DNA from 3 places in the Salmonella sp. A1325 genome. Region 1 is predicted to be linked to each of the others. Evidence: predicted binding sites of a transcription regulator. Region 1 holds the regulator's gene; each other region holds the start of a gene.

Region 1 (2,203 bases):
ACAGCGGTCGCTGAGTACGCAGCACACGGGCGATTCGACTGAAGTGCCAATAGCAGAACTGGCCTACCGGATTTTCAGGATGCTGATTGGCGATCTTCTCCAGAGCGCCAATCTGTTTTTCCATGGAGAAGCGCGTCGGCAGACGATGATAAAGAATGTCATCCGCCAGCACGCGCAGGCGGGCGGCGACCGTTTGCGCATTCCAGCGAATCACCTCTTCCGCATGGCTGCGTTCTACCAGTTTCTGTACCTCTTCCGGCTGATGCAAGCTGACGGAGATGTGCTCCTGCAAATCCATCGCTTCCTGAAAAGCCCGTAGTAGACGCTTGTAATCATTATTGTTGTGCGCCGAAAGCATATGCATCTGTTGGTAACACTGGGTAATGAGATCGACCGCTTTTTGCTGGCGTATCAGCAGGGGAGGCAGCGCTTTTTCCGGATCGATATGTTGGGTGAGCAGGCTGTATTTCGCTTCGCAATAATCGGCCAGTTCACGGTATAACAAACTCAATGACTCGCGCAGCGGCTGTTCGCGCCATAGCCAGAACCAAAACCAGTTAAACACGCCGTACCATAGCGTGCCCAGCGCATAAATGAGCAGTGGCTCCCAGACGGGCATGTATCCCGCAAGACTCAGGGTAAAGATGGCGGCAATCAGCGACGCTGGCAGTAGCCGCGCGTGAAGCGGGCTAATTTCCGCCGTCACGCCAAGCACCAGCGTGAGCCCGGTCAGGATCAACGGCAGGGGGATGGATTCCGCCAGCAGAAGTTGCGTTACCAGACTGCATCCGGCGAACAGCGACGCGCCGATGATCAGGCGTTTAAAAAAGCGTTTGTGCGGGGTATCCAGACCTGCAATGTTGCAGCAGGCGGGAACGAGAGAGAAAAGCAAGCCCAGGTGTAGCTGGCCTATCAATAAACCAACAGCCACAGGCAGGCACAGCACCAGCGTTTGCCGTAGTGCGTAATTAATCTCTGGGTGATAAATCAGTCTTCGCCACATCGATGCAAACAAAAATGGCGCATGATAAAACGCGCCATTCTGACGGAATTAACGGGTGCCGTAGACGACGATGGTCTTGCCATGCGCGGAGATCAGGTTTTGATCTTCCAGCATTTTCAAAATACGACCAACGGTTTCGCGGGAGCAGCCGACGATCTGGCCGATTTCCTGACGGGTGATTTTGATCTGCATCCCATCCGGGTGCGTCATGGCATCGGGCTGTTTCGCCAGATTCAGCAGCGTCTGAGCGATACGCCCGGTGACGTCAAGGAAGGCGAGGTTACCTACTTTTTCAGAGGTGACTTGTAAGCGACGAGCCATCTGGGAAGAGAGGCGCATCAGAATATCCGGGTTGACCTGGATTAATTGGCGAAATTTTTTGTAGGAAATTTCAGCGACCTCACATGCGGTTTTCGCACGTACCCAGGCGCTGCGTTCCTGACCTTCTTCAAACAGGCCCAGTTCACCAATAAAATCACCCTGATTCAGATAAGAAAGGATCATTTCTTTCCCTTCCTCATCTTTGATCAGCACTGCCACGGAGCCTTTAACGATGTAGTACAGCGTTTCTGCTTTTTCACCCTGGTGAATCAGCGTGCTCTTTGACGGGTACTTATGAATGTGGCAATGAGACAAGAACCATTCAAGAGTCGGGTCTGTTTGCGGTTTGCCAAGCACCATGCGCGGTTATCCTCTGTTATAAGCTGTCTCCAGAGCCAGAAAACGGCACTGTCTCTGGGGTTGCAAAAATATACTTCCCGCTACCTGGGAAGGGGGCTACGAAAATAGATTGTAGCCTGTAATGTGATGTCCTCTGCATACATGCAGTACGTCAATGTATTACTGTAGCATCTTGTCTGTTTTAGCATAGCTTTCGCCGTGTGTCTCCTGGTGTCTCGCTTCAGCATGACCCAGGTCGCCTTCCATTGCGACTTTTGTTGTATGCGCGTAATCTTTCAGGAAAATTGAAACATTGGAGTTACGAAATATGCAAGCGCGTGTAAAGTGGGTTGAAGGGCTCACGTTCCTCGGAGAGTCCTCCTCCGGCCACCAGATTTTAATGGATGGCAACTCCGGTGACAAAGCGCCGAGTCCGATGGAGATGGTATTAATGGCGGCTGGCGGATGTAGCGCTATTGATGTGGTATCAATCCTGCAAAAGGGCCGTCAGAATGTCACCAACTGCGAAGTGAAGCTGAC
Region 2 (2,203 bases), on a different contig from region 1:
GCAATAGCGATGACAATCAGCACCAGAGACTGGCTGGAAAACGGGCGACGCGCCATAAAGTACCTCTTAAAGAGTCGTCAATTAACGGGAAGAAATATGCAGTTCGTCATAACCGGAAATGGCGCACGGTTGGCGGCTGAACGTCAGCGCTGGCAGCTCGCCGATAACCAGTTCCAGCGTGGTACGCACGGTACACCCTGGCATCATATGGCCGCCGAGCATGGCCCCGTAGGGATCCGATACCGCGAGATGCAGATGCTCGCCGGTCAATTCAAGCGTGCCGTTTAGCGAGATAACTTCAAACGTGCCGGTGAGCGATGTGGTCGCCTCTTGCCCGGCATAACGCAGCGCAACATCGGCCAGACTGCCGGTACACCCTGCTATCCAGGCTGCACGTAATTGGTTCTGTTGCACAAAGGCGTGTAATTGGGAAAACACTTCCTGGCCGGGAAGCAGACGAAGCGCGTAAAAGCGCGCTGTAGAGGCATTGTGGTGAGATACAATCATCGTTACAGGACTCCGAGACTCGGACGTGGCGCTGATAATATAGACGCTGGCGACAGCGCTTTCTGATATAAATCAGTATTTGTGACGCGACGATGAAAAGATCTGACGGATGAACTGGTGATTCTTAAATATGGAATAAATTGCAGCGTAAGCGGCCATGAAATGTGATGCAGGTCAGATAACTGTCTTCTTCGACTGGACAAACATTCCTTTTATTCCCCGTTTCGCTTATTCTAGCTGAAGCGTTTCAGTTAATTAAATGTTCGACAATTAACCAATCAGTCGCAGTTTGCGACAGGTGAGGTTTTACTCGACGATGAGCTGCATTACTCTGTCAGCCTCATCTGAATCGGGATAGCCTTGCAGGAGACCTATGACCGTACGCATAGCGATTAATGGCTTTGGTCGCATCGGGCGTAACGTGGTTCGTGCTTTGTATGAATCCGGACGTCGGGCGGAAATTACCGTGGTGGCCATCAACGAGCTGGCGGATGCCGCAGGCATGGCGCATTTGTTGAAATACGATACCAGCCACGGGCGTTTTGCATGGGAGGTTCGCCACGAGCGCGAGCAGCTTTTTGTTGGCGACGATGTCATTCGTATTCTGCATGAACGAACGCTGGCGGATCTGCCGTGGCGCGAACTGGGCGTGGATGTCGTGTTGGATTGTACGGGCGTATATGGCAACCGGGAGCATGGCGAGGCGCATATTGCCGCTGGCGCGAAGAAAGTGCTCTTTTCTCATCCGGGCAGCAACGATCTTGACGCCACCGTCGTTTTTGGCGTGAACCAGAACCAACTGCGTGCGGAACATCGTATTGTCTCAAACGCGTCCTGTACCACGAATTGCATAATCCCCGTCATTAAATTGTTGGATGATGCTTACGGCATCGAGTCTGGTACCGTCACGACGATCCACTCCGCGATGAACGATCAGCAGGTGATCGACGCGTATCACTCCGATCTACGGCGCACGCGCGCGGCCAGCCAGTCGATTATCCCGGTAGATACAAAACTGGCGGCAGGCATTACGCGTATATTCCCGCAGTTTAACGACCGTTTTGAGGCGATTGCCGTGCGCGTTCCAACCATTAATGTGACGGCGATCGATTTAAGCGTGACGGTGAAAAAACCAGTAAAAGCCAGTGAAGTCAACCAGTTGCTGCAAAAAGCAGCACAAGGTGCATTTCATGGTATAGTTGACTATACGGAATCACCGTTGGTCTCGATAGATTTTAACCACGACCCGCACAGCGCCATTGTTGATGGCACGCAAACCCGGGTCAGTGGCGCCCACCTGATCAAGACGCTGGTCTGGTGCGATAATGAATGGGGCTTTGCTAACCGGATGCTCGACACCACGTTAGCGATGGCCGCAGTTGGTTTCAGGCTCGACGCGTCAGCGTCGACAAAACTTTAAGCATCATTGAGAGGATTCACCATGTCTGTAATTAAGATGACCGATCTGGATCTGGCCGGGAAACGCGTTTTTATCCGTGCGGATCTGAACGTACCTGTTAAAGAAGGGAAAGTGACCAGCGACGCGCGTATCCGCGCCTCTCTGCCGACCATCGAACTGGCTCTGAAACAGGGCGCGAAAGTGATGGTAACCTCCCACCTGGGTCGTCCTACCGAAGGCGAGTACAACGAAGAATTCTCTCTGCTGCCGGTTGTTAACTACCTGAAAGACAAACTG
Region 3 (2,203 bases), on a different contig from region 1:
GCCCAACGTACGGAACGCGCCCATCCCCTGTGTGGTTGGCGCGTGAAACATGCGTGCAGCCCCAGCGCCCACCCCTACGCCGACCAGCGCGCCGATAATGAGCGATTTAATTAGTATTATCAGGAACATAACTATGCCTTTTTAATAAAAATCAGCGTTTCGCGACGAAATCCACCCTGTCGAGATTGATGGCGGTCACGTTGACGGTCACATCCAGCTCCACGCTGTAAGTGCGTCGTTCCCGGCGCAAAAAGAAAAACAGAAAGGCCTCTTTACGCACCGACTCATGCGCCTGAACAATCCGCACATCCTGTGGCTCAATACGCAGTAAGATATACGGCGACTCTCTCATCACCGCCGACTGAACATGGTTCAGCGCATCGGCAAAGGCGCGTGCTTTGGCGTCGCCCTTGCCTTTTACTCTCACCGTGGTGGTGAATTGCTCTTTCATCATCAGGCGCCGTATTTCTTTTGCCACGCCTGCACCAGGCGCTCGCCGAGCTCTTCTTTATCCATAAAGCCGAAACCCAACACGTTGCAGCCTTCATTGATAGCGGTGACGCCTTCATCCACTGACCGCATGCCATATTTGGCTTTGTAGCCATGCTTGTTTTGCGCGGTGATAGCGCCCGCGCCGCCGCTGCCGCAAAATGAAATGCCGAAGGTGGCGTTTTCCGCTTTCATCACATCGCCCAGCTTCATGTCTGCCGCGACGCCCGGTACGACGACCGCGCGACCGCCCGCTTTTTCCACGCCTGCCGCCACTTTCTGGCCTTTACCCAGGCGATCGCCAATCACGACGGTAATCTGTTCCATTTTTTGCTCCTTAGAGGTTGTCTTTCGCGACTTCAAAATGTACCGATAATAGCCAGGCTTCTTCGTCAGGAAGGTTGCCAAACGCCGCCACGATTTCGCGGGCGAGCGCCATTGATTCGGCTGAGATTTCATCAAACAAGCTGGCATCGACTTCCGGTAAAGGCTCGCCGGTAATTGACCGGTGCGCCATCGCGCGAACGTGCGAGGTCAGCATTTGCGTCTGTACCGCATTGGGGACAATGTGATGTCGCCCCAGCAGGCCATCCACCTGCGTTAACACCTGTTCAGCTAATTTGTTAATTCGCTCACCGGCATCGTGTTTTACTGCTCCGTTATCCACGCGTCTCACCCCGTTAATGGCAATGAGATAAAACTAGCGGCAAGGGTTAAAAGTTTGTAGCGAGTTATTTTCCACCTCGAAGTGGAAACGCGAGTGGGATAGGTGATCTGCGCCACAGAAAAGGCGGCATTAATGAATTATCGCCGGGAAAGTGTGAGATCTATCGCGGCATAAAGAGGAAATGGCGAAACAATGACGTTGTCGTATAAAGTGAGAAAGTGTGATGGGTATTACATTTTGCCGGATGGCGACCTGCGGATAAAGCGAAGCCGCCATCCCACAAAAATTAACGATACTTCTTATGATACGTATTGCGGGTGGTTTTTAGCGCTTCCGCCGCCGCTTTCGCTTCTTTAACGTTACCTTCGTTCGCCAGCTTCAGCGCGCCATCAATTTGGCCGACCAGAATGTCAAAACCGTGACGAAAATCCTTCATTTCCGGGCTATCCGGCGCTTTATCTTCCAGCTTTGGCGGCGTAGCTTTTTGAGCATCCAGCGCGGCCGCGCGCATTTTGGTTAATGCCGCTTTCAGTTCAGGGGCACTATCCGTTTTCTCAACAACTTTCAGGTTATCATTGAGAATATCCATATTATCTTCAAGATCGGCAGCAAAAACAGCCGAACCGAATACCAGCGATGACACAGCAAGAATAGCTAACAGGCTTTTACGCATTGCTCACTTCCTTTTTTATTATTAACGATAAGTGTAATACCCTGAATAATTCAAGTTGCAGGCAGCCAACGCGCCTGCAGCCTGAAGTATGACGGGTATTATTGTCCGGCGATTTTCATCTCCGGTAACAATACCGAACCACACTGTATATTACTGCGCGTTTCAATATCATCACCCACAGTGACAATATTACGCCACATCTCTTTTAAATTACCGGCAATGGTAATTTCACTTACCGGGTACTGGATTTCACCATTTTCAACCCAGAATCCCGCAGCGCCGCGGGAGTAGTCGCCGGTAATACCGCTGACGCCCTGGCCCATCAGTTCCGTCACCACCAAGCCGGTGCCCATCTCTTTCAGTAACTGCTCAAA

Evidence for each region. Region 1 encodes CRP, which controls carbon source genes, mostly activating them, when cyclic AMP is high. Its sites were predicted from a motif close to ATGTGANNNNNNTCACAT; they were not measured.
Region 2: epd (erythrose-4-phosphate dehydrogenase) is a predicted target of CRP. The motif match lies at 670-687, and genes of this name have one in related genera.
Region 3: NAZ64_RS14085 (glycine dehydrogenase) is a predicted target of CRP. The motif match lies at 1,375-1,392, and genes of this name have one in related genera.

Annotation. Positions count from the first base shown of each region.
Region 1 covers NZ_JAMLWO010000004.1:15,730-17,932, reverse strand. Annotated here, with positions in the region: gene NAZ64_RS09465 (YccS/YhfK family putative transporter) at 1-1,003, opposite strand, end outside; gene crp (cAMP-activated global transcriptional regulator CRP) at 1,052-1,684, opposite strand; gene NAZ64_RS09455 (OsmC family protein) at 1,992-2,203, shown strand, end outside.
Region 2 covers NZ_JAMLWO010000002.1:364,617-366,819, reverse strand. Annotated here, with positions in the region: gene NAZ64_RS05670 (ECF transporter S component) at 1-56, opposite strand, end outside; gene NAZ64_RS05665 (PPC domain-containing DNA-binding protein) at 82-507, opposite strand; gene epd (erythrose-4-phosphate dehydrogenase) at 881-1,927, shown strand; gene pgk (phosphoglycerate kinase) at 1,949-2,203, shown strand, end outside.
Region 3 covers NZ_JAMLWO010000006.1:213,796-215,998, forward strand. Annotated here, with positions in the region: gene NAZ64_RS14070 (DUF4311 domain-containing protein) at 1-129, opposite strand, end outside; gene NAZ64_RS14075 (DUF4312 family protein) at 152-454, opposite strand; gene NAZ64_RS14080 (SFCGS family glycine-rich protein) at 454-816, opposite strand; gene NAZ64_RS14085 (glycine dehydrogenase) at 827-1,165, opposite strand; gene cybC (cytochrome b562) at 1,443-1,829, opposite strand; gene pmbA (metalloprotease PmbA) at 1,928-2,203, opposite strand, start outside.